2 regions of the Pyramidobacter sp. YE332 genome follow, and region 2 is predicted to be linked to the other one. Evidence: riboswitches for the same ligand, from Rfam matches in the RefSeq annotation. Region 2 holds a riboswitch; the other holds the start of a gene.
The links. Region 2 has a riboswitch for S-adenosylmethionine ahead of metK (methionine adenosyltransferase). Riboswitches for the same ligand answer to the same signal wherever they lie in the genome.
Positions count from the first base shown of each region.

Region 1: linked by a shared signal. The riboswitch ahead of RAH42_RS01225 (ATP-binding cassette domain-containing protein) and the one ahead of metK (methionine adenosyltransferase) in region 2 are both predicted to bind S-adenosylmethionine.

Region 1 covers NZ_CP133038.1:249,472-259,987, reverse strand. Annotated here, with positions in the region: gene RAH42_RS01245 (IclR family transcriptional regulator) at 111-851, shown strand; gene RAH42_RS01240 (alpha/beta hydrolase) at 926-1,846, opposite strand; gene RAH42_RS01235 (MetQ/NlpA family ABC transporter substrate-binding protein) at 2,595-3,389, opposite strand; gene RAH42_RS01230 (methionine ABC transporter permease) at 3,416-4,069, opposite strand; gene RAH42_RS01225 (ATP-binding cassette domain-containing protein) at 4,062-5,081, opposite strand; SAM riboswitch class I at 5,176-5,268, opposite strand; gene RAH42_RS01220 (metal-dependent hydrolase) at 5,365-6,021, opposite strand; gene RAH42_RS01215 (GntR family transcriptional regulator) at 6,240-6,914, opposite strand; gene RAH42_RS01210 (amidohydrolase) at 7,289-8,860, shown strand; gene nhaC (Na+/H+ antiporter NhaC) at 9,012-10,516, shown strand, end outside.
Region 2 covers NZ_CP133038.1:1,308,483-1,318,998, forward strand. Annotated here, with positions in the region: gene typA (translational GTPase TypA) at 1-653, shown strand, start outside; gene RAH42_RS06120 (NAD(P)H-dependent glycerol-3-phosphate dehydrogenase) at 669-1,661, shown strand; gene RAH42_RS06125 (4Fe-4S binding protein) at 1,771-1,941, shown strand; gene RAH42_RS06130 (hypothetical protein) at 2,089-2,478, opposite strand; gene metK (methionine adenosyltransferase) at 2,648-3,832, opposite strand; SAM riboswitch class I at 3,926-4,043, opposite strand; gene yajC (preprotein translocase subunit YajC) at 4,184-4,447, opposite strand; gene RAH42_RS06145 (M20 family metallopeptidase) at 4,463-5,647, opposite strand; gene RAH42_RS06150 (hypothetical protein) at 5,772-6,428, opposite strand; gene RAH42_RS06155 (DUF5058 family protein) at 6,456-7,175, opposite strand; gene RAH42_RS06160 (PucR family transcriptional regulator ligand-binding domain-containing protein) at 7,534-9,165, opposite strand; gene RAH42_RS06165 (ankyrin repeat domain-containing protein) at 9,467-9,994, shown strand; gene RAH42_RS06170 (ankyrin repeat domain-containing protein) at 10,024-10,516, shown strand, end outside.

The DNA of each region.
Region 1 (10,516 bases), 1.1 Mb from region 2:
AAAAGCTCCTGCGGCGCGCTTGACAGTTATGTCTGCGAAATGCTATATTTTGATCATAGAAATCATAGAATGTTCACAGCAATTTTCAGAGCGAGAGAGGAGCAGGTTCCATGAATTCTACGCGCAACATCATGGCGCTCATCGAGACGCTGCTCGCCGACGGCGGCGAGCTCGGCGTCCGCGAGCTGGGGATGCGGACGGGTATTCCCAAGAGCACGGTCCAGCGTTTTCTGTCAGGAATGGAAGAGAACGGCTGGGTCGCGCAGGACAAGAGGACGCAGGGCTATCGGATCGGTTACAAGCTGCTCGGCCAGTCGAACGGCTGGGCGCTTCGTCTGGCGTTGGTCAACCAGTCCCAGGATCTGCTGAAGGCGTTGTGCAATCAGACCGGGCAAAGCGTGTCTCTGTGCACGCTCGACGGGTTCAGCGGTCTCAGCGTCGCCGCGTCTTTGCCCGAAGACGCGCCCGCGCTCGCGGGCCGTCGCGCGAAGCTGTTCGACCTGCACGCCGGCGCGGCGGGCAAGGCGCTGTTGGCTTTCGCGCCCGAGCCGCTGCAGAAGTACATCGTCTATTCCGAGCCGAAAAGCTACACGTCCGCGACGATCACCGGCTCCAAAGAGCTGCTGGCGGAGATCGAGAAGATCAGAGAGAAGCGTTATGCCGTCAGCGTCGAAGAGTTGGTGCCGGAAACCGCCGAAGCGGCGGCGCCGATCCTGAACCCCGATGGGACGGTCATGGCGGTGTTGGCCATCGGCGGCGCGAAAAATTCCGTGGTGCCGCAGTTCGAGGCGTTTCGCGGCGTCCTTCAGAAAGCCGCCGCCCGACTGCGAAAAAGTATCCTCGATTCGTGAACCGAAGAAATTTCCGGCGACAAAAAAATCCGGCGCTCCCGCACGACAGGAGCGCCGGATTTTTTTGTCGCCGATCAGACGGCCGCGGCTTCGAAGCGGCTGAGCACGCGCAGCATCCGCCGGGGCAGATGGCGCTTCCAGAACGCGGCGGCGCTGGCGATCCAGCCCTCGGCTTCCGTGCCGATGCCGAGGCCGAAGCCGTGTCCGAGATGCGGGTACTTGTGGAATTCCGTGTCGATGCCGCAGGCCGCCAGCGCGTCGAGACGCTTTTTCATCACCCGCCAGTCGCAGACGGGATCGTTTTCGCCCACGCAGACGTAGGTGGGCGGTTCCCGGCGGGTGTGATTGGTGTGCCCGGTGTACTGCAGCACCAGCGTGCCGGGGCGCGGCAGCTGCGCGCCGCCGAAACCGTGCGGCCCGTACGAGGCCAGATAGGCGGCGATATGGGCGCCGACCGAGCTGCCCCAGAGCGAATAACACTCCGTGCCGACGTTGAGCTCTTCCGCATGGGCGAAGATCTGCGTGATCGCCGCCGCCAGATCTTCGCAGGCGGCTTCGAGACTTTCGGTCCGATAGTGGAGCGTAAAGGCGTTGAATCCCATGCGGCTCAGCTCCAGCGCGTGCGGCAGGCTCTCGTGGAGCGACGCGACATATTGGAAGCTGCCTCCCGCGCAGATAACGGCAAACGGCGCTTTTTTGACGCCGCGGAAAGAGAACAGCCCCGTCTCCGCCTTGGCCGGATCCCTGCCTTTCTCTTCGTCGGAATAAAGGTCGTAGAAGATCTTCTCGCCGTTCTTTTCCCGCGCGAGCATGGAGTTGAGGACGTTCAACGTGACGTCGACGCTCAAATGCCTATGATAGGGGAACAGCGGCGCGATCTGCGCCAGCGTGCGTTTTTTGTCGGATTCGCTCAGACGCCCGGGAAAAAGGAGATGGCCATATCCCTTGAAATTTTCGTTTGCGATGACATCTGTGATTTTCGTTTCAGCGTTCATTTCCGCCCGACCTCCTTTGCCCGTGATCGGAGAATCCTTCCAAAAGAGAAAAACCGATCTTTTGAAAATGAAGAAGACAGCCTTGAAAGTATTTCTTTGTGATTAACTAATTTAATTCTATCATGGAGCGATCAGATTACCAAGCGGCGCGCAAGGAAAAATTGCTATAAAAAATAATAAAATTAAGAAATGATAGTTTTGAGCCAAAATGCCTCATTCCATGAGACGGGAAAACGCTCCGTGCATACAGAATAAATTATAGTTGCGGCGTGACGCGATGAAAACTGAATTTGAGACTTTTATTTCTGACGAATCAGATCCCCATTCCCTTCTTCTCCGAGAGAAACATGATGTGCTTTGTCTTATTTGATTCAAGTGACGTGATGAAGGGTCAGAGGCAAGATTTTATTTTAAACTCTTAAAATAAAAGTTGTGGATGGAGAAGATCTCCATAACTTCCCATGCCGGACGCGTTTTGTCCCCCCCATAAAAGGAGACGCGCCGCACTCGGCGCGTCTCTCTTTAATACTGCCGCTCGATTCTGTGATACCGATTTTCAATGAAAAGGCGTCATTGAAAACGCCGCGCCTCGTATTCCATCATCAGCGCAGTACGGCAGACTGTCGCGGGCGCTTTTTCAAAAATGTTCCACGTGGAACATTTTTGCGCTGAGGCGGCGGAAAACAAGCAGCCATGCCGATCTGCAAGATGCGGAACAGCATGGCCGAAAAAACAGTTTGCCTTTTTTCTACTTGGCGGGGCCGCCGAACGCGGGCAGTACGCCGCCGGCGTAGGCGCCGAGGATGTACTTGGAAACTTTGTCGCTCTGCAGGGCTTTGATCAGCGCCTGCACGTCGGCGTTGTTCTCGTTGCCGGCCTTGACGGCGATGACGTTGGCGTAGGGCGAATCGGCGCCTTCGACGAGCAGGGCGTCCTTGGCGGGGTTGAAACCGGCGGGCAGTGCGTAGTTGCCGTTGATCACGGCCGCGTCCACGTCGTCGAGCGAGCGCGGCAGCTGGGCCGCCTCGAGCGAACGGAACTTGAAGCCGTGTTTGTTCTCTTCGACGTCCAGCTCGGTGGCGGTGAGACCGCTGTCCGCCGCCAGCCTGATCAGTCCGGCGGACTGGAGCAGCAGCAGGGCGCGCCCGCAGTTGGTGGGATCGTTGGGGACGGCGATGAGCGCGCCGTCTTTGAGCCCTTCGAGCGTGGCGAACTTCTTCGAGAACAGCCCCATGGGTTCTACGTGGATGGTGGCGGCGGAGGCCAGATCGAGGCCGCGGTCTTTGCAGAAGCTCTGCAGGTAGGGCAGGTGCTGGAAGTAGTTGGCGTCGAGTTCGCCGTCGCTGAGCGCCAGGTTGGGCGTGACGTAGTCGGTGAACTCCACGATCTGCAGGTCGACGCCCTGGGCTTTGAGGTCGTCCCTGACCTGGGCGAGGATCTCGGCGTGAGGCGTGGGCGTGGCGCCGACGCGCAGCGTGCCGGCGAAGGACGCGCCGGCGAAGCACAGAGAAACGGTAAGAGCGAGAACACAGATTTTTTTCATTGCAGCAAAACCTCCCGAAAAATAAATTATCGATTCCGGCTCAGATTCCGGACGATTTTATTACCGAGCCATTGGATCCCTTGAACAATGGCGATAATAACGACGACGGCGGCGATCAGCACGTCGCTGCGGAAGCGGTGGAAGCCGTAGCGGATGGCCACGTCGCCCAGCCCGCCGCCGCCGATGGCCCCGGCCATGGCGGAGCTGCCGACGATGGCGATGACCGTCAGCGTCGCGCCCGCGGCCAGCGAGGGCAGCGCTTCGGGAATCATCACTTTCAGGACGATGGTCCTGACGTCGGCGCCCATGGCCTGCGCGGCTTCGATCACGCCGCGGTCCACTTCCTTGAGGGCGCTCTGCACGACGCGCCCCACGAACGGCGCGGCCGAGATCGACAGCGGCACGATGGCGGCCGTGGTGCCGATGGTGGTGCCCACGATCAGCCGCGAGAGCGGGAAGAGGATGATCATGAGGATGATGAACGGGAAGGAGCGAAAGACGTTGACGAAGACGTCGAGCGCTTTGCCGGCAAAGCGGCTTTCGCACAGGCCGCCCTTTTCGGTCAGCGTGAGGGCGATGCCCAGCGGCAGCCCCAGCAGGATCGCGAACAGACTCGACAGGCCGACCATGTAGAGCGTCTGCAGCGTCGGTCCGGCCAATAGGTCGAAGATTTTAGCCATTCCAGACCACCTCCACCTGCACGTTATGGGCGCGGATCATGTCCATCGCCGCGGCGATCACCTGCGGCGCGCCGCCGAACTGCACCGTGAGGGTGCCGACGCGCGACACGTAGAGGCTGTCGATAGCGCCGGCGAGAATGTTGACGTCGGCCCCCGTGGCCTTGATCGTCTGCGAGATCAGGGGCGCTTCCGCCGCCGAGCCGTCGAAGGTCAGCACCGCCACCGGCTTGCCGCTCTCGCGGGGCAGTCCCGCGCCTTCGTCGTAGCCGGTGCGCGGCAGTTTGGCGAGGAACTCGCGCGCCGTTTTCGAGCGCGGGTTCAGGAATATTTCTTTCACCGTTCCCTGCTCGACGATGCGCCCCGACTCGATGATGGCCACGCGCGAGCAGATCTCGCGGATGACGTTCATCTCGTGGGTGACGACGACGATCGTCAGCCCCATGAGACGGTTGATGCCGGCCAGCAGGCCGAGGATCGATTTGGTGGTGCGGGGATCGAGAGCGCTGGTGGCCTCGTCGGAGAGCAGCACGTGCGGCCGGTTCGCCAGCGCGCGGGCGATGGCGACGCGCTGCTTCTGCCCGCCAGAAAGCTGCGACGGGTAACTGCCGGCCTTGTCGGAAAGCTCGACGACGTCGAGCATTTCGGCGACGCGGTCTTTGATGTCTTTCGGCTTCCAGCCTTCCAGTTCCAGCGGAAAGGCGATGTTGCCCGCCACCGTTCGCGAGGCCAGCAGGTTGAAGTGCTGAAAGATCATGCCGATCTTGCGCCGCGCCAGCCGCAGTCCGCCCGCGTCGAGCGCCGTGATCTCCTGCCCGTCGATGGCGACCTGTCCGCCGCTGGGTTCTTCGAGGCGGTTGATCGTGCGCAGCAGCGTCGATTTGCCCGCGCCCGAGAGGCCGATGATGCCGAAGATCTCGCCGTCGGCGATGTCCAGGTCGATGCCCGACAGCGCCTCGACGGAACGGCCGTCGGGCGCGCGATAGATTTTTTTGATGCCGCGGAGCTGGATCATGATTTCACCTTCCTGAAAAGCGCGCGTCGTGCCGGGAAGAACGAAAAAGCCGCCCTGCGATGGCAAGGCGGCTCAAATCCCTCTTTGAGGCTTCCCCTCATCGCTGTCAGCAGGACCACCTTTCCCCGTGCGGGCAGGTTGGTGCAGGATCATCGAGCTGACTCTCTCCCCTGACTCTTGATAAAAGTTGCGCTGTTTGATTGACGGGTATGATAACACAATCTTCCGCGAAGCGCAAGAGAGCGCCGCGGATCCGGCCGACAGAACGTTTTCGCGGAAGAGTTTACAGCTCGAGAGATTCGCCGGGCCGCAGCACCGCGACCCTGCTGGCCGGCTCGCAGAGCGCCTTGAACGCCTGCGGATCCTGCCTGATGGCCGGGAACGTGTCGTAATGCATGGGCACGGTGATCTTCGCGCCGATGGCGCGGGCCGCGCGGGCCGCGTCGTCCGGCCCCATCGTGTAGAAATCGCCGATCGGCAGCAGCGCCGCGTCCAGTTTTTCCTCGGCCAGCAGCGCCATGTCGCCGTAAAAAGCCGTGTCGCCGGCGAAATAAACTTTTTTGCCGCCCATCTCGATCAGAAAGCCGCAGGCCAGCGCTCCCGGCAGGCCGCTGCCGTGGATCGCCTGAAGCAGCTTGACGCGCCCGAACGGCATCGGCCCCCAGCCGCCGATGTTGCCGAGACAGTTTTTCAGCCCCGCCTCCGTCAGCATGCCGCGCAGCTCGGCCACGCCGACCACCGTCGCCCCCGTGCGCCGGGCGATGTCCAGCGTGTCGCCGAGATGGTCGCCGTGACAGTGGCTGACGAGGATGAAGTCGGCGGGAACTTCGCCGGCTCTCGCGGCGGCAAGGTCGTTGCCACTCAGATAGGGATCGGTGAGCACGTGGTATTTTCCGTCGCACAGATCAAAACAGGCATGTCCCAAAAACGTCAGTCTCATGAAAATCGCTCCCTTCCATTTGGATCAGGCGTCGCATCCTGAACGAGCATTTCTACGGCTCTTCTCCTTGCGGCTCCAGCTGCGTACGTTCAGCATAGCATATTTTCGACGGAACTGTATCTTTGATGTTTAGATAACGGTAACTCTGTTAACGGAGACGATAAAACCGGTTGAGCGATCCTTCCAAGGTAGCGCGTCCTCTTCATGGCGGTCTACGTTTATTCGCTGCGAACGCGCAGTCCTTCGTTGCTTTTCAGCGACGTGGCCGACAGCATCAAATGGACTTTCATGAGCTGCTCCGCCTTGTCGGAGTCGTGCGCCAGCAGCGCCTTGAGCAGGGCGCGGTGCTCGTCGAGACTGGGGTTGGTGCTCATGTCGAAGAACGAATCGTAAAAGATCATGTACACGCAGGTGCGCGCCAGCAGATTGCCGACGAACTCCGCCAGCACGGCGTTGCCGGAACACTCCGCCAGCGTGCGGTGAAAACGGTTGTTCACGTCGAGATAGGCCTCGAAATTGCGGGCGGCGAAAATCTGCTCTTCTTCGTCGATCGTCTGCTGAAGCGTGTTCGCCTGCGCGCCCGTGATGTTGAGAGCCGCCTTGCGCGCCGCCAGACACTCCAAATATTCGCGCAGCTCGTAGGTATCCATGATTTCTTTCTTGGTCGGATTGGCCAGACGGGCGCCGGCGTTGGGGATCAGCGTCGCCAATCCCTCGGCGGTGAGGCGGCGGATCGCCTCGCGCACGGGCGTGCGGCTGACGTCGAGCTCCTGGGCGATCGCCTCCTCGGTGAGCCGGTCGCCGGGCTGGCGCTTTTTGGCGAAGATCTGGGCGCGCAGATGTCGGTAGACGAAATCCGCGGCAGTCGGGGCGTAAGCTTCCGGTTCTTTCATTTTCAGAGCCTCCTGCAAGCTGGGCTGAATGGACGGTCGGCCGTTGACTCCCGTCGCTGTCGGAACGATCTTCACAATTATACACCACATCGCCGCGAGCCGTTTCTGTGCGGATTTTTCGAGATATATCGCAGCTAAATTTTTGCAAAATACGATTTTTGCATTTTATTGCTGTAATTTTGTCTCATCGGATGGGAACAAATGAGTGATTTTGGGCAGATGAAAAAACGCAAAGACGTATACAATACTGAATTATAATAAATATCCGACGAGACAGAATTTTGCGTCGATTGCTTATGTGATGTCGGCTGAAATTCGTATGCGTTTTCTGCAGGACCAAAACAGAAAATCGAAGGAAAGGCGGGGCGCAGAATATGAAAAGCCTTGTGATTCGCGGCAAGATCTGGACGGGATGCAAAGACCGCCCTTGGGCCGAGGCGACGGCAGTCGAGAACGGTCGTTTCGTTTACGTGGGCGATTGGGCCAGCGCTCGCGCTGCCTGTCCCGGCGCAGACGTGGAGGATTATGGCGCCAACATGGTCATGCCCGGCATGAGCGACGGGCATCTGCATCTGACCGCTTTTGCCCGTCAACGTCTCTACGTCGACCTGCTGTCGGTCAAATCTCTTGCGGAAGCCGGCGAGATGCTTCGCAAAAAAGCGGCGCAGCTCAAGCCCGGCGCATGGATCCGCGCCATTAACTTCAACGAGATGGCCTGGGCCGACACGACGCCGCCGACGCGGGAATGGCTTGACTCTTTCAACTTCGACCATCCCGTCGTGATGAGCCGTTACTGCGGCCATCGCCACATCGCCAACACCCGCGCCATGAAGGAAAGCGGCCTGTGGAACAGCGCCGATCCTTACGTGCTGAGCGACGAAAGGGGCGAAGTCACCGGCGTCATGACCGAAGGCGGCGCAGCTCCCATCATCGAAGCGGTGGCAGCGGAATACGAGACGCCGCAAAAGCTTACGGACGCGATGGAGGAAGCCGCGCTGTGCATGGCCTCTCGGGGCGTCACGTGCGGGCATGCCTGCGACGCGCCCAAATACGCTCTCGGCGAGGAAATCTTCACCTGGCAGAATCTGTACGAGCGGGGCAAACTGCCCGTGCGCGTGATCTGCTATCACGACCGGCTGCCGGAGTTCACCTTCCGCTCCGGCATCGGCAACGATCAGATCATGTACGGCGGCCTGAAGATCTTCATGGACGGCACGCTGGGCGGACACACCTGCGCCATGCGCGAGCCCTTCGACGACATGCCCGGGAGCCGCGGCGTACCCAATCACACCGACGAAGAGCTTGATCGGCTGATCCGCGCGGCTCACCGCCGCGGCATTCAGGTGCAGGCGCACATGATCGGCGACGCGGCCGTCGAACAGGCCGCCGGCGCCGTGGAACGCGTCATCGGGGAAGAGGGACGGCCGCGACTGCCGTATCGCTTCGTGCACGTGATCTGCTGTCCCAAAGACCTGCGCGAACGACTCGCCCGCCTTGGCGTCGTGCTCGACCTGCAGCCTTGTCAATGCTACACCGATCGCGTCATGGCGCCGTTGCGCCTCGGCGCGCAGCGCGCCCTCGACGCGTATCCCTTCCGCGCGCTCTGGGACACGGGGTTGCTTGTCGTGGGCAGCACCGACGCGCCGATGGAACTGGAGAACATGTGGATCGGCATCTGGAATGCAGTGTGCCGCTGCGACGACGACGGCTCGCCGCTCAAGTACGATCCCTCGCAGACGCTGACGCTGGACGAAGCCCTGACGGCCTATACGATCAATCCGTGGCGCGCCGTCGGCAGAGGAAACGAGTTCGGTCGCATCCATCCCGGCTATCGCACCGACTTCACCGTGACCGACGGCAATCCTTTTGAAAAGCCTGCCATGGAACTGCGCCGCACGACGCATCTGGCCACGTATCTGGAGGGAAGAAAGGTTTGGTCGCGCTGAAAATTTTTGCGCCGGAGCGGATGTTCCACGTGGAACATCCGCTCCGGCGCAGAGGCTGAAAGCCGCGCTACGGCTCGGTTAACGGGGTGTTTTACCGGGCATCCGCGAGACGCTCGTATGCGAATTTGAAATCGTGAAGGAGGAAACAACGATGTTGGAAGAAGAAAAGAGAGTTCCGCACGAAACAAAACGCGAAGCGACGCTGGGAGCGGCGCTTCTGCTGATCGCCCTGATCACGGCCGTCGTCTCGCTGGCAACGCTGAAATACGGCGTCGACGTGCACGTGCCCATCGCCATGCTGGCCATGGTAGTGGCTCTGGTCGACTGCTGGTGGCTGAAGCTGAAATACGACGACGTCATGCAGGCGGCGCTGAACAGCATTATGGCCTCGCTGCCCTCGTGCATGATCTTGATGCTCGTCGGCATTCTCATTGGCATCTGGATGCGTGCCGGCATCATCCCCGGCCTGATCTATCACGGTCTGGACATCCTCAGCCCCGCGTACTTCCCGCTGGCCACCATGGTGATCTGTTCGATCATCGCTCTCTGCACCGGTTCTTCGTGGTCCACCGAGGCAACGATCGGCGTCGCGCTGATGGGCATCGGCAACGGGTTGGGCGTCCCCGCCGCCATGACCGCCGGCTGCGTGGTCTCGGGAGCCTACTTCGGCGACAAAATGTCGCCCCTTTCGGATACCACGAATCTGGCTCCGGCCGTGGCCGGAAACGACCTGTTCGATCACATCCGCGCCATGCTCTGGACCACTCTGCCGACACTGCTGATCTGCTTCGCCGTGTACATCTTCTGGGGGCGCGGTTTTGCCGGTCAGACGCTGGATGCCGAGCGCATCAAGGCCATCCAGACCATGATCGCCGCCGAGTTCAACGTGAGCTGGCTCTGCGTCGTGCCGCCGCTTGTGGTTATCGTCGCTTCGGCGCTGAGAGTCCCCGCCATGCCCGGCATCTGCCTCGGTATTCTCGTGTCCGTCATCATGGCCTTTACCCAGGGCGTTTCCATCGGCGAGATCTGGTCCCTTGGGCAGAGCGGCTACAAACCTCAGCTGACGGCTCAGGTCGCCGGCGCCGCTGACATGACGGCCGTTGCCGGGCTCCTGGCCGAAAGGGGGATCACGCTTGCGCCCGAACTGGCCAAGGACGTGTCCGCCATGATCTCTCGTCTTGTGGGGCGCGGCGGCATGTTCCCGATGATGTGGTCCGTCGAGCTGGCTATCGCCGCGATGGCCATGGGAGGTTTTCTTGAAGCGGGCGGTTTCCTGCGCGTTCTGCTCAGCGCCATCACTCGCGGCGTGCGCCGTGCCGGCGGCCTGATCGCCACGACGATCGCCTCCTGTTTTATCGGCAATCTGCTGACAGGCAGCCAGTATCTTTCCATCATCATCCCCGGGCGCATGTTCAAGGAAAAATTCGCGGAGAGCGGGCTCGCACCCCGCATGCTTTCCCGTTCGCTGGAAGACTGCGGCACGCTGACTTCCGTGCTGATCCCATGGAACGTCTGCGCCGGTTACGCGGCGGGCGTCCTCGGCGTCGCCACGCTCGATTACGCTCCTTATGCCCTCTTGAATTGGCTCTGCCCGTTCGTCGCGATCGCCATCATCTACCTCGGTATCGGCGTATTCTGGCGCCAGCCCGACGGCTC
Region 2 (10,516 bases):
CCGACGAGTCGGGGCATCTTCTCGAGCCGATCGAACAGCTGATCGTCGACGTCCCCGAAACGTACCAGGGCGTGGTCATCGAGAAACTGGCGGGGCGCAAGGCCGAAATGGTCAGCATGAACAATCTTTCCACGGGCATCGTCCGCATGGAATTCGACATTCCCACCCGCGGGTTGCTGGGGTACCGCAACACGTTCCTGACGGACACGCGCGGCCTCGGCATCATGTCTTCGCGTTTCCGCGGCTACGACCTGTGGCGCGGCGAAGTCGTCAGCCGCAACCGAGGCTCGATGGTCAGCATGGACACGGGGACCGCGACGAGCTATCAGCTGGAGAACCTTCAGGAGCGCGGCGTGCTCTTCATCAGTCCCGGCACGGAAGTCTACGCCGGCGAAGTGATCGGCGAACATTCCCGCCCCAACGACATTCCCTGCAACCCCACCAAGAGAAAAGCCCAGACGAACTACCGCTCGTCGACCAAGGAGATGGGGATCCACCTCGACGTTCCCCGCACAGTCGTTCTGGATCGTGCGTTGGAGTGGATCGCAGACGATGAACTCGTGGAGGCCACGCCCAAGGAAGTGCGCATCCGCAAGACGATTCTCGATATGACCGAACGCAAGAAGGCTGGAAAGATCAAAAACGAAGCTTAGGAAAGGAGCGATTATATGAACGCCACAGTCACGGTTTGGGGGGCTGGCACGTGGGGGACCGCGTTAGCGCAAAGCCTCGCCCGCAGCGGTCATGAAGTGTGCCTCTGGTGTTTCGTTGAAGAGCAGGCACGCGCCATCAACGCAAACGGCTACAATCCTTCTTATCTCCAGGATTTCCAGCTTTCTCCGCTGATCCATGCCGCACACGCGCTGCAGGAAGCGGCAGAGTTCTCTGATTACTGGCTTTTCGTCACCCCCACGCAGTTCCTGCGCGCGACGCTGGAAAAGATCGTTCCTTTTTATACGCCGAAAGTCGAAATCGCCAACGCGGCCAAAGGCGTTGAGATACGTTCGTTAAAGCTTATAAGCCAGCTGCTGGAAGAATTTTTCCCGGGAGCGGCCTACACGGCCCTTTCGGGACCAAGCCACGCGGAAGAAGTGATCCGCAACTTGCCGATGGCGCTCGTTTCCGCTTCGCTGAATCGGGAATCGGCGAGGCTCTGGCAAAAACTCCTCAACAGAGAGACGTTCCGCGTTTATACGAACCCGGACGTGACCGGCGTGGAAGTCGGCGGCGCCGTTAAAAACGTCGTCGCCATCGCCTCGGGGCTCCTTCACAGCTTGGAGATGGGCGACAACGCCACGGCGGCGATGGTCACGCGCGGCCTTTCGGAGATTACCCGTTTGGGAGTCGCGCTGGGCGGCCGTCCCCAGACTTTTTCCGGCCTCGCCGGCATAGGCGATTTGATGGTCACGGCTTACAGCCGTCATTCGCGCAACTTCCGTCTGGGCGAGATGATCGGCCGCGGAATGACGCTGAACGAGGCCGCGGCCGCGCTTGGACAGGTGGCCGAAGGCGCTTATACCGTGAAGGCCGTCAAGGAACTCGCGGAAAAGTTCTCCGTCGAAATGCCGATCTCTTCCGCAGTCCATGAAGTACTTTACGGGCACCTCGATCTTGAAGACGCCTTGCGGAATTTGCTGACTCGCGATCCCAAACCGGAATAGCCCATTTTTTTAGCTTTACTCCATTTGACACAAAAGCTAACTCTTGCGCATATCAAAGACTTATTGTAAACTTTGGTCAATGACAAAAAAGCGAAGGAGGTGCAACAGAATGGCTGCGAAGGTTAATGTCGACGTCTGCGTCGGCTGCGGCGCGTGCGAAGGCGCTTGCCCCGTTGAGGCAATCACTCTTGAGGACGGCAAGTCTAAAGTCGATGAAGGCAAGTGCGTTGAGTGCGGTTCCTGCGTCAGCGCTTGCCCCGTTGAAGCAATCTCCCTGTAAGAAATATCGGGCCGTTCCCCAGCGGACGGCCTTATTTTTTTGCAAAAGAAGACCACCGGCATCGCCGGTGGTCTTCTTTTGCAATCAGAGGAGCCTCTCTCCCCTTTCGCTCCTGCAGGGTGGAAGGAGAGGCTCCGCAGAGACCATCTATTTTTTACCCTTCCGTCTGGCAAAAAGGGAGAGCGGCTTCTTCAAGAAAGCCAACTTTAAGGATCCCGTCGCGATATCTTCGGCAGGCAGGATCAGCGCGGAACTTTCCTCCGTTTCAAGGGACGCATTACCGTTTTCCGCCCCCGCAGGCACAAAAAGGTTCAGATTGACGTTGAATTTCCTTCCCAAGTCCCCCGCCAGCAAAAACAGCAGCCACGTTCCCGCGTAAAGAAGGACCAGCGAGGAATCCACGAGGATCGCCATGAGGCAGAGAATGCCCAGCAGCACACGCAGCGCCAGAGGATTGACCTTTTTCCCCCTCAATTTCGCCAGGCCCAGCACCGCCAGGATTCCCAGCGCCAGACACTCGAACAAGCGTTTGATCATCGATCTCACCTCATTAAAATTTTTCTCAACCGGCACGTGAAAACGCCTTTGTTCCGACCGTAAAAATTATACCAGCATTCAACCCCAAAGGACAACTTTCCCGCACGAGCATCTCCAGACCACAGGCCGGCCCTCGCAAAATTTTGCGAGGGCCGGCCTGCCCTTTGCGTCAGCGCCGCAAAGCGTCGACGCGATCAAGTTTCTCCCAGCAGGGAAGAGGCTCGAGGTCGATACGCCCCATGTGCCCGTAGGCGGCCAGACGGCGATATTGCGGCGTGCGCAGCTCCAGATCGCGGATGATCGCCGCGGGACGGAAATCGAAGTTGGCGCGCACCAGCTCGGTCAGCTGTTCCTCGTTGAGTTTAGAAGTCCCGAAAGTCTCCACGTGCACCGAAACGGGACGAGCCACGCCGATGGCGTAAGCCACCTGGATCTGACAACGCCTGGCCAGGCCGGCCGCGACGACGTTCTTGGCGGCGTAGCGGGCCATATACGCGCCCGAACGGTCCACTTTCGTCGGGTCCTTGCCGGAGAAAGCGCCGCCGCCGTGAGGCACCATGCCGCCGTACGTATCAACGATGATCTTGCGTCCCGTCAGCCCCGTGTCGGCCATCGGCCCCCCGAGGACGAAACGCCCCGTGGGATTGACGAGGACGCGAGGATTCTTCATCAATTCTTTGGGCATAACCGGTTCGATGACGTCCCGGGTGATCAAGTCGCGCAGCTCTTCCAGCGAAACCATGGGACTGTGCTGCGACGACACCACAATCGTGTCAGCCGCGACGGCAACGCCGTCGCGGTATTCCAGCGTGACCTGGGTCTTGCCGTCGGGACGCAGGCAATTCAGCGTACCGTCCTTGCGCACGGCCGTGAGACGGCGGGCCAGGCGCTGGGCCAGCGCAAACGGCATGGGGAGGAATTCGGGCGTCTCGTCGGTCGCGTAACCGATCATCATGCCCTGGTCGCCGGCGCCGATACGATCGATCTGGTCGTCGTCCATCTCCGACTCGCGGATTTCCATGGCTCTGTCAACGCCCATGGCGATGTCGCCGGACTGCTCGTCGATCTGCGTGAACACGGCGCAGGTCTCGCCGTCAAAACCGAATTTGGCACGGTTATAGCCTACGTCGAGCACCGCTTTGCGGGCGATGCCGGGAATGTCTACGTAGGCCTTCGTGGTGATCTCGCCGGCGACGATGATCGCCCCTGTGGCAACCAGCGTTTCGCAGGCCACACGGCTCATCGGGTCCTGCGCGAGGATTGCGTCGAGCACGCCGTCGGAAATCTGATCGGCCAGCTTGTCAGGATGCCCTTCGGTGACCGATTCCGAAGAGATAAGGATTTTTTCCGCCATTGCAGTACCTCCATAAAGTGAAATCGCCGTTCTCACGGGAGATAAAAAAGAGCCTCTCCGCGAGGAGAGACTCAAAAACAGCCGAGTGTGCTCCTCTCATCATCCGACCCGCAGCATTCTCGCTCCGGTCTCTGGTTTTGGCACCACACTCCCCGTACGGGCAGGTTGCCGGGCATCGTCGGGCCAGTCCCTCAGCCGCTCTTGATAAGAGTTTTACCGGTTCATTATACACAGCTCCATAAAGTTGTCAACCGAATAAAAGCGTACAAAAAGGGAGCCCGCGCCTCCTCGCAAGCTCCCTCACCTTGTTCCCGACGACGTAGGGCAGTACGCCCCCGGGGACGTCAAAAATTATTTGCAGACCATCTGCACAGCGCCGCGAAGAATCTCGATGCGGCTGCCGCCCGTTTCAATGACCAAAGTTTCCTCATCGGCCTCGAGCACCGTTCCCTTGACGCCGCCGATGGTCACGACGCGGTCGCCGGCCTTCACGCCCCGCTGCATCTCATCGTGCGCGCGCTTCCGTTTCTTTCCCGGGATCAGAATGAAGGCGTAATAGAAAAGGATCAGAACGCCGACATAGAGCAGCGTGTAGTACAGGCCCTTGCTTTCCATCGCGGGGCGGCCGTTTTATCTGCCGAGATAATCTTCGACGATGGAGACGAAGACCGCCGAACCTTTCCAGAACACGTCTTCGTCGACGTCGAAGTGGGGGTTGTGGTGCGGGCCGTCGGTGTGCTTTTCGTGGTTCGACGAGGACAGGAACATAAAAGCGCCGGGACGTTCCCTAAGGTAGAAGGCAAAATCCTCGCCGCCCATGTTCGGCGCTGGAATGGAAGTGACCACGCCGTCTCCGCCCAGCACCTTGACCGCCGCGCCAGCCGCCAACTTGGCCATTTCGTCGTCGTTCACCACCGGGGCCGCGCCCCAGATCATCTCGTACTTGCACTCGGCGCGGTACGACGTGGCGATGCCTGCGGCGATCTCGCCGATACGTTTGCCAAGATACTGACGCACCTCTTCTTCGAGCGCGCGCGTCGTCCCCTCGATCTCCACCTCGCCGGGAATGGCGTTGTAGGCGATGCCTCCATGGATCCGGCCGATGGTGACGACCGCCGCCTTGGTGGAAGGCACCTCGCGGGCGATGATCTCCTCCAGAGCCAGCACGATGTTGGACGCGACGACGATCGGATCGACGCCTTTCTCGGGCGTCGATCCGTGACAGCCCTTGCCCGTCACGTGCAGTATGAAATGGTCGTACGACGCCATGCAGCAACCGGGCGTCACGATCACCGTCCCCGCGGGGATATTCGGGTCGATGATGGTGCCGATATGCATGCCGAACACGGCGTCGACGTGGGGATTTTCCATCACGCCTTCCTTGAGCATGATCTGAGAGCCGGTGCAGGTCTCTTCGCCGGTCTGGAAGATCAGCTTGACCGTTCCCTTCAGGTCGGCTTTGTGCTCGTTCAGAACTTTGGCGGCGCCGAGAAGCATCGTGATGTGCGTGTCGTGGCCGCAGGCATGCATCCGTCCCTCGTGCCTGGAAGCGAAGGGCAGCCCCGTCGCCTCCGCGATAGGCAGACCGTCCATATCGGCGCGCAGGGCCACGACCTTGCCGGGCTTGCCGCCTTCGATCAGGGCGACGACGCCGGAATCGAGCGCGTTCTTCTTGTAAGGGATCCCCATCGCGTCGAGTTCCGCGCACAGCAGCGCCTGAGTTTCGGGAAGATCCTCGCCCAGCTCAGGGATCTGATGGAACCGGCGTCTCAGCGCCACAAGATCGTTTTGAAGCGATTGGCATTTCTCCCACATATTCAAGAGCTCCTTTCAGTCCATGACATCCATGTGATAAAAGAGAGGGCGAAAGACGGCATCGTCCCCGCCCTGACTCGATACAGAGGTTCGAATCTCACCTTTTTTGGATAGCTTCGATGAATCAGGCTTTCTTCTCCATCACGTAGAACGCGCGGGCGATGGCGATGCAGCCGAAGACCGCCGCGGGGATCGTAATGTAGGCCGGAGTTTTGACGAAGTAGATCAGCGCCAGAGGGATAGCGAGGCCGAAAACGGCGATCTTGGGATATTTGATCGCGAAGTTGCCGAAGGTACCGCCGAAGATCGCGCCGGCCGCGTACTTGACGAAAGCGTCGGAAACGACCTTGGGCAGCGCGGCGACGACGGACGCGCCGATGAACGCGGCCAGGAGGACGGCGATCAGATTGGTGACGATGGAGCCGCAGATGCCCAGCGTCGAGACCACTTCGGCCTGGAGCGTGCCGGGCTCGGTGTGCGTGGCGTCGAGCGCCTGAGCGGCGCAGGGCACGCGCATGTTGCCGATGTTGCCGGAAAGGAACACGAGATAAGACCCGGAAAGGCCGATCACGGAATAATAGGAAATCGGTTCGACGAAATAGAACGCGCCAAAGGATGCGGCCACAAGCCCCCAGGCCTTCAGCACCACGTCGAGGCTGGGCCAGCAGTTATAAGCGCTGCACAGCCACAAAACGGGCAAAAAACTCATGGCGGCGGCGAGAAGATTCGTCGGCGTACCGATACGGATACAACCTTTTTTCCACTGAGCGTTCAGATCCATAGAAAAAACCTCCTTCATCCATCCTGATTACATCATGACGACGTCGTGGATCACGGCGCACGCCATGCCGAAGAGCATGGCGATGCCGAGCGCGTATTCGGTGAGCTTGGGATGCTTCGGCACGACGCACTTCACCAGGAAGACCATCGCCACGGCTCCGGTCAGCGCGGCGAGCATGTTGCCCGTGCCGCGGCGGATCTCGTTGCTGCACAGATAGCCGAAGACGCCCAGAGAGGCCGCGCCGCCGATCGCGGCCAGCCATTTCGTGTCGCCGCCGCCCATTTTTTCGCGGAGTTTTTCCAGATAAGGAGCGAAGAGCCCGCTGACGAGGAGCCAACCGCAGCCGTTCAGGGCCATCGCGAACCAGGTCACGGCCATGACCTGCAGCGTGAAATTCTCCTTGCCCAGCCCGCTGCCGGCCGCCTCGGCCGCCAGAGTAGCCGCCGTCAGCTCGGTCGGAGCCGCGCCGATGATGGACAGACGCAGCCAGGCCATAGGCGAACCGATCGTCGCCATCAGACCGACCATGACGATGAAGACGCCGATGGCGGGACCGATGGCCGAGATCAGTCCGACGCGGAACGCCGTCTTGGTGATTTCCGGACTGATCTGCGCCTCGCGGGCCGTCCGCTTGGCCAGACGGGTGAACAGCAGCGACTGAACCAGCGACACCACGACGGTGACGGCGCAGAGGGCCCAGACCATGGGCTGGTTGCCAATTCTCATAACTTCCTGCAAAGACTCCATGAAAACCGTACCTCCTCGAAAATGATCGCCATAAGATGGACCAGAACAACGTTCCGGCCTTTTCGATAAAGCCCCGCGTCAGCTCTTCTCCTTCAGCGCTCACCGCCGACGTTGTTTTCATCATAAATATTTCTTTCACAAACATCAATGTTCTTAAAAGACAAAAAACAAGGATATTTTTTCATAGCGTCGATCTGAGTTCTTTTTTTATATCAGTTTTTCAAATTACAACAAATTAATACCGATAAAAATAGCCACAGGAGACTATTTTCATGCTCCTGTGGCTTATTTTGTATTCAAGAGACAAGATCGCACCGACATTTTACCATCATGCGGCCATGAGGATCGGCCGTTTCCGTTACGCCTTTTTGTGCATGCGGTACAGCTTCAAAGCTATCATCACGTTGAGTCGATCGCCGCTTTTGGACGGATCGATGCCGAGGAGATCGCAGATCTTCCGCCAACGGTACTTGAGCGTGTTATAGTGAACGTCCATCGCCATGGCCGCGTCTTTCAAGTTCCAATTGCAGCTCACCGTCGTCTGAAGCGTATCCAGCAGCGTGGCGCCGGCAGGCCGTTCATCGCTCAGGAGCGGCCCCAGATAACGCTCCATGAAGCTGCAGCCCTCGGAAGTACCGGCTACGCCATACAGCAGTTTATAGACCCCCATTTCCGACCACGATGCGATGACGTTGCCGCCCGTGCTGCGACGCAGAAGTTCAAGTCCCTGCTGGGCCTGGCGGTAACTTTCGGGACAGTCGAAGACGTTGTTGCACGGATCGCCCACGCCGACTGTCACCGTAAAACCGGTTTCGGTCTGGATCACCTTCATCATATCGACCAGCGTGCGCCGCAGCAGGTCGTTAAAGAATCCTCCCCCGTTTTCGTCGCCCGAAGGAAAGATAAAGACGATCGAGTCGCTCATCTCCGCATAGGGATATTTTCCGCCGTTAAGACGCGCCAGGAACGACCGGGCGATCGCATAGATACGCGACTTGCTGTTTTCGATGGCGTTCACGCCCTGGCCGCCGGAAATGGCGCGGGTCAGGCAGCTCTTGTAGTTGTCGATATCGACGATGACCACGCGCTGAGGACCTTCAAGGTTCCAGTTGAAACTCTTGGCTCGATTCCAAGCCTCCTGCTCCATGCGGATGTTACGGGTGATCAGGTCCTGCACGAATTCGTTGCGATAACGCGATTCCACCTGATGCCGAACCTCGCGGCGCTGAAAGTACAGGAGCAGCGCGCCCTTGGCCTGATTGATCGGGATCTCCGACCAGCGGTCTTTGAGCTTTTCGGCGTCGGCGTCGAAAATGAGGTGTCCCAAAAGCCGGCCGTTGAGCATCACGTCCTCGTGGGGATAAAGATTCAGCACGTCCTTGAGCGGAAGCGTATCCAACGCCGCCGGCAGTTGCGGCGAATCGGAGAAAATGTACTTTCTGTCCGTCGCGAGATCCACGAAGGCCAGATCCACGTGCGTGAATTCGCAGAGCACCTGCATGATTTCCTCGATCTCCGCCGCCCGCACGCTGAGGCCGAAAAAGGTGTGGCGAACTTTTTCGGAGTATTTGAGCAGGCGCGCCTGGTCGTGAATGATCAGCGACTGCACCGGGTGAATGATGGCGGCAAAGGGGACGGAAATGGGAATGTCGATGATGGGGAATTTATGCTGGTCGGCCAGGTCGAGCACCGACTGGGGAACCTGTTTGATGTAGCGTTCGGTCTTGATGCCGATGCAGGTGGCCTGACGTTCGATCAGTTCGCGGACGAGCGCGAGCAGCTGTTCTTCCGTCTGAAAAGCGTAAGCCAGCGTGAGCACGCACTCGCCGCCGCGGATCCATTTCCACGAGTCGGGGGCTTCGATAAAGGTCGTGGTGGAAATTTCCCGGTCGAGCCCGCCAAATCCCGCCAGCACATGAAACCCTTGAAAGACTCCAGGGCCAACGTTTCCCGCACAGTTGTCGTCATCGCTCAAGATCTCCTTATGCATTTCGAACTTGCGAACTTCATGCAAAGTATAGTACTATTATAGAGTTGAATTTTAAAGGTATCGTTTTCGCTCGTCATAAAGGGACGTCTGTTTTTGTTTTGCCGCCTTTGCGGCGGAAAAGCAGCGCGTCCTCTGCCGATAAGGACGAGTGTTTCAATTCTACATGAAAATTCTCTGAAGGCAAATTTGAGGAGGCTTCCCAGAAATTATGACTCTGCTCAAAAGTAAAATCCCGGCGTTTTTCGCGTTCGCCGCCGTTTGCCTTTGTCCCCCAGCGTGGGCGCTTTCGCAGAAGGAGTTCATGGATCTTTGTCTGAACGGCGACGCGCTGCAGGTCGCATCGGCCCTGAAAGACGAAGGGATCTCCGTCGGCAAAGCCGACGCCAAAGGCAACACGCCGCTGATGATGGCCGCCCAGGCCAAAGGCAAGGCCGCCGATCCCGACAAAATCAGGCTGCTCGTCAACGCCGGAAGCAACGTCAACGCCGCCAACAAAGAGAGGATGCGCGCGCTGGCCGCCGCCGCCCAGGACAGCGACAATCCCGAGATTATCGTCGCCCTGGCCGCGGCCGGAGCCGAGCTGGAAGAACGCGGCTCCCGCGGCTGGACGCCGCTCGGTCTCGCGGCGATGCGCAATCCCAATCCCGAGATCGCCGCGGCGCTGATCGACCTCGGCGCCGATCTCGCCGCCGCGGATAACTCCGGCGCCACCCCGTTCATGCTGGCCGCGCGGGCCGGCAACGCCTACGAAGTTCTGATCACGCTGCTTGACGAAGGCGCCGATCCCACCGTGACCGGCGCCAACAAAAGACGGCCTGGAGTTACATAGAAAGCGGCAAAAAATACACTCCCGAACAATTGGCCACGCTCAAAGAGCGCACGCAGCAAAAGAATGCTCCCGCCCCCATGACGCCGGAACGCTTCGCCAAACTCTGCCGCCGCGGTCTGGCACGACGCGTCGGTCTTTACCTCGAGGCCCGCACCGACCCGAACGCTCCCGTCGATGGCCTGACGCCGCTGATGTGGGCCGCGCAGTACAACGCGCACCCCGACGTCGTCGGTGTTCTCATGAAGTGGGGGGCCCGCGAGAACGCCCGCGACGACCGCGGGCGCACCGCGCTGATCCTGGCCGCCTCGACGAACGGCAATCCGAAAGTCCTTTCCGAGCTTCTCGTTCACGGAGCCCGCGTCGATTACCGCGACGTCGACGGCAAGACCGCCTTCGATTACGCCCAGGCCAATCCGGCGTTCGCCGCCGAGGATCTGCTGCTCCTTTCCTCCATCGCCGCAAGCGTAAACGAAGCGGAAGAGCGCGGCATCCAGATCGGTGCCGAGCGTCAGAAAAGCGTCG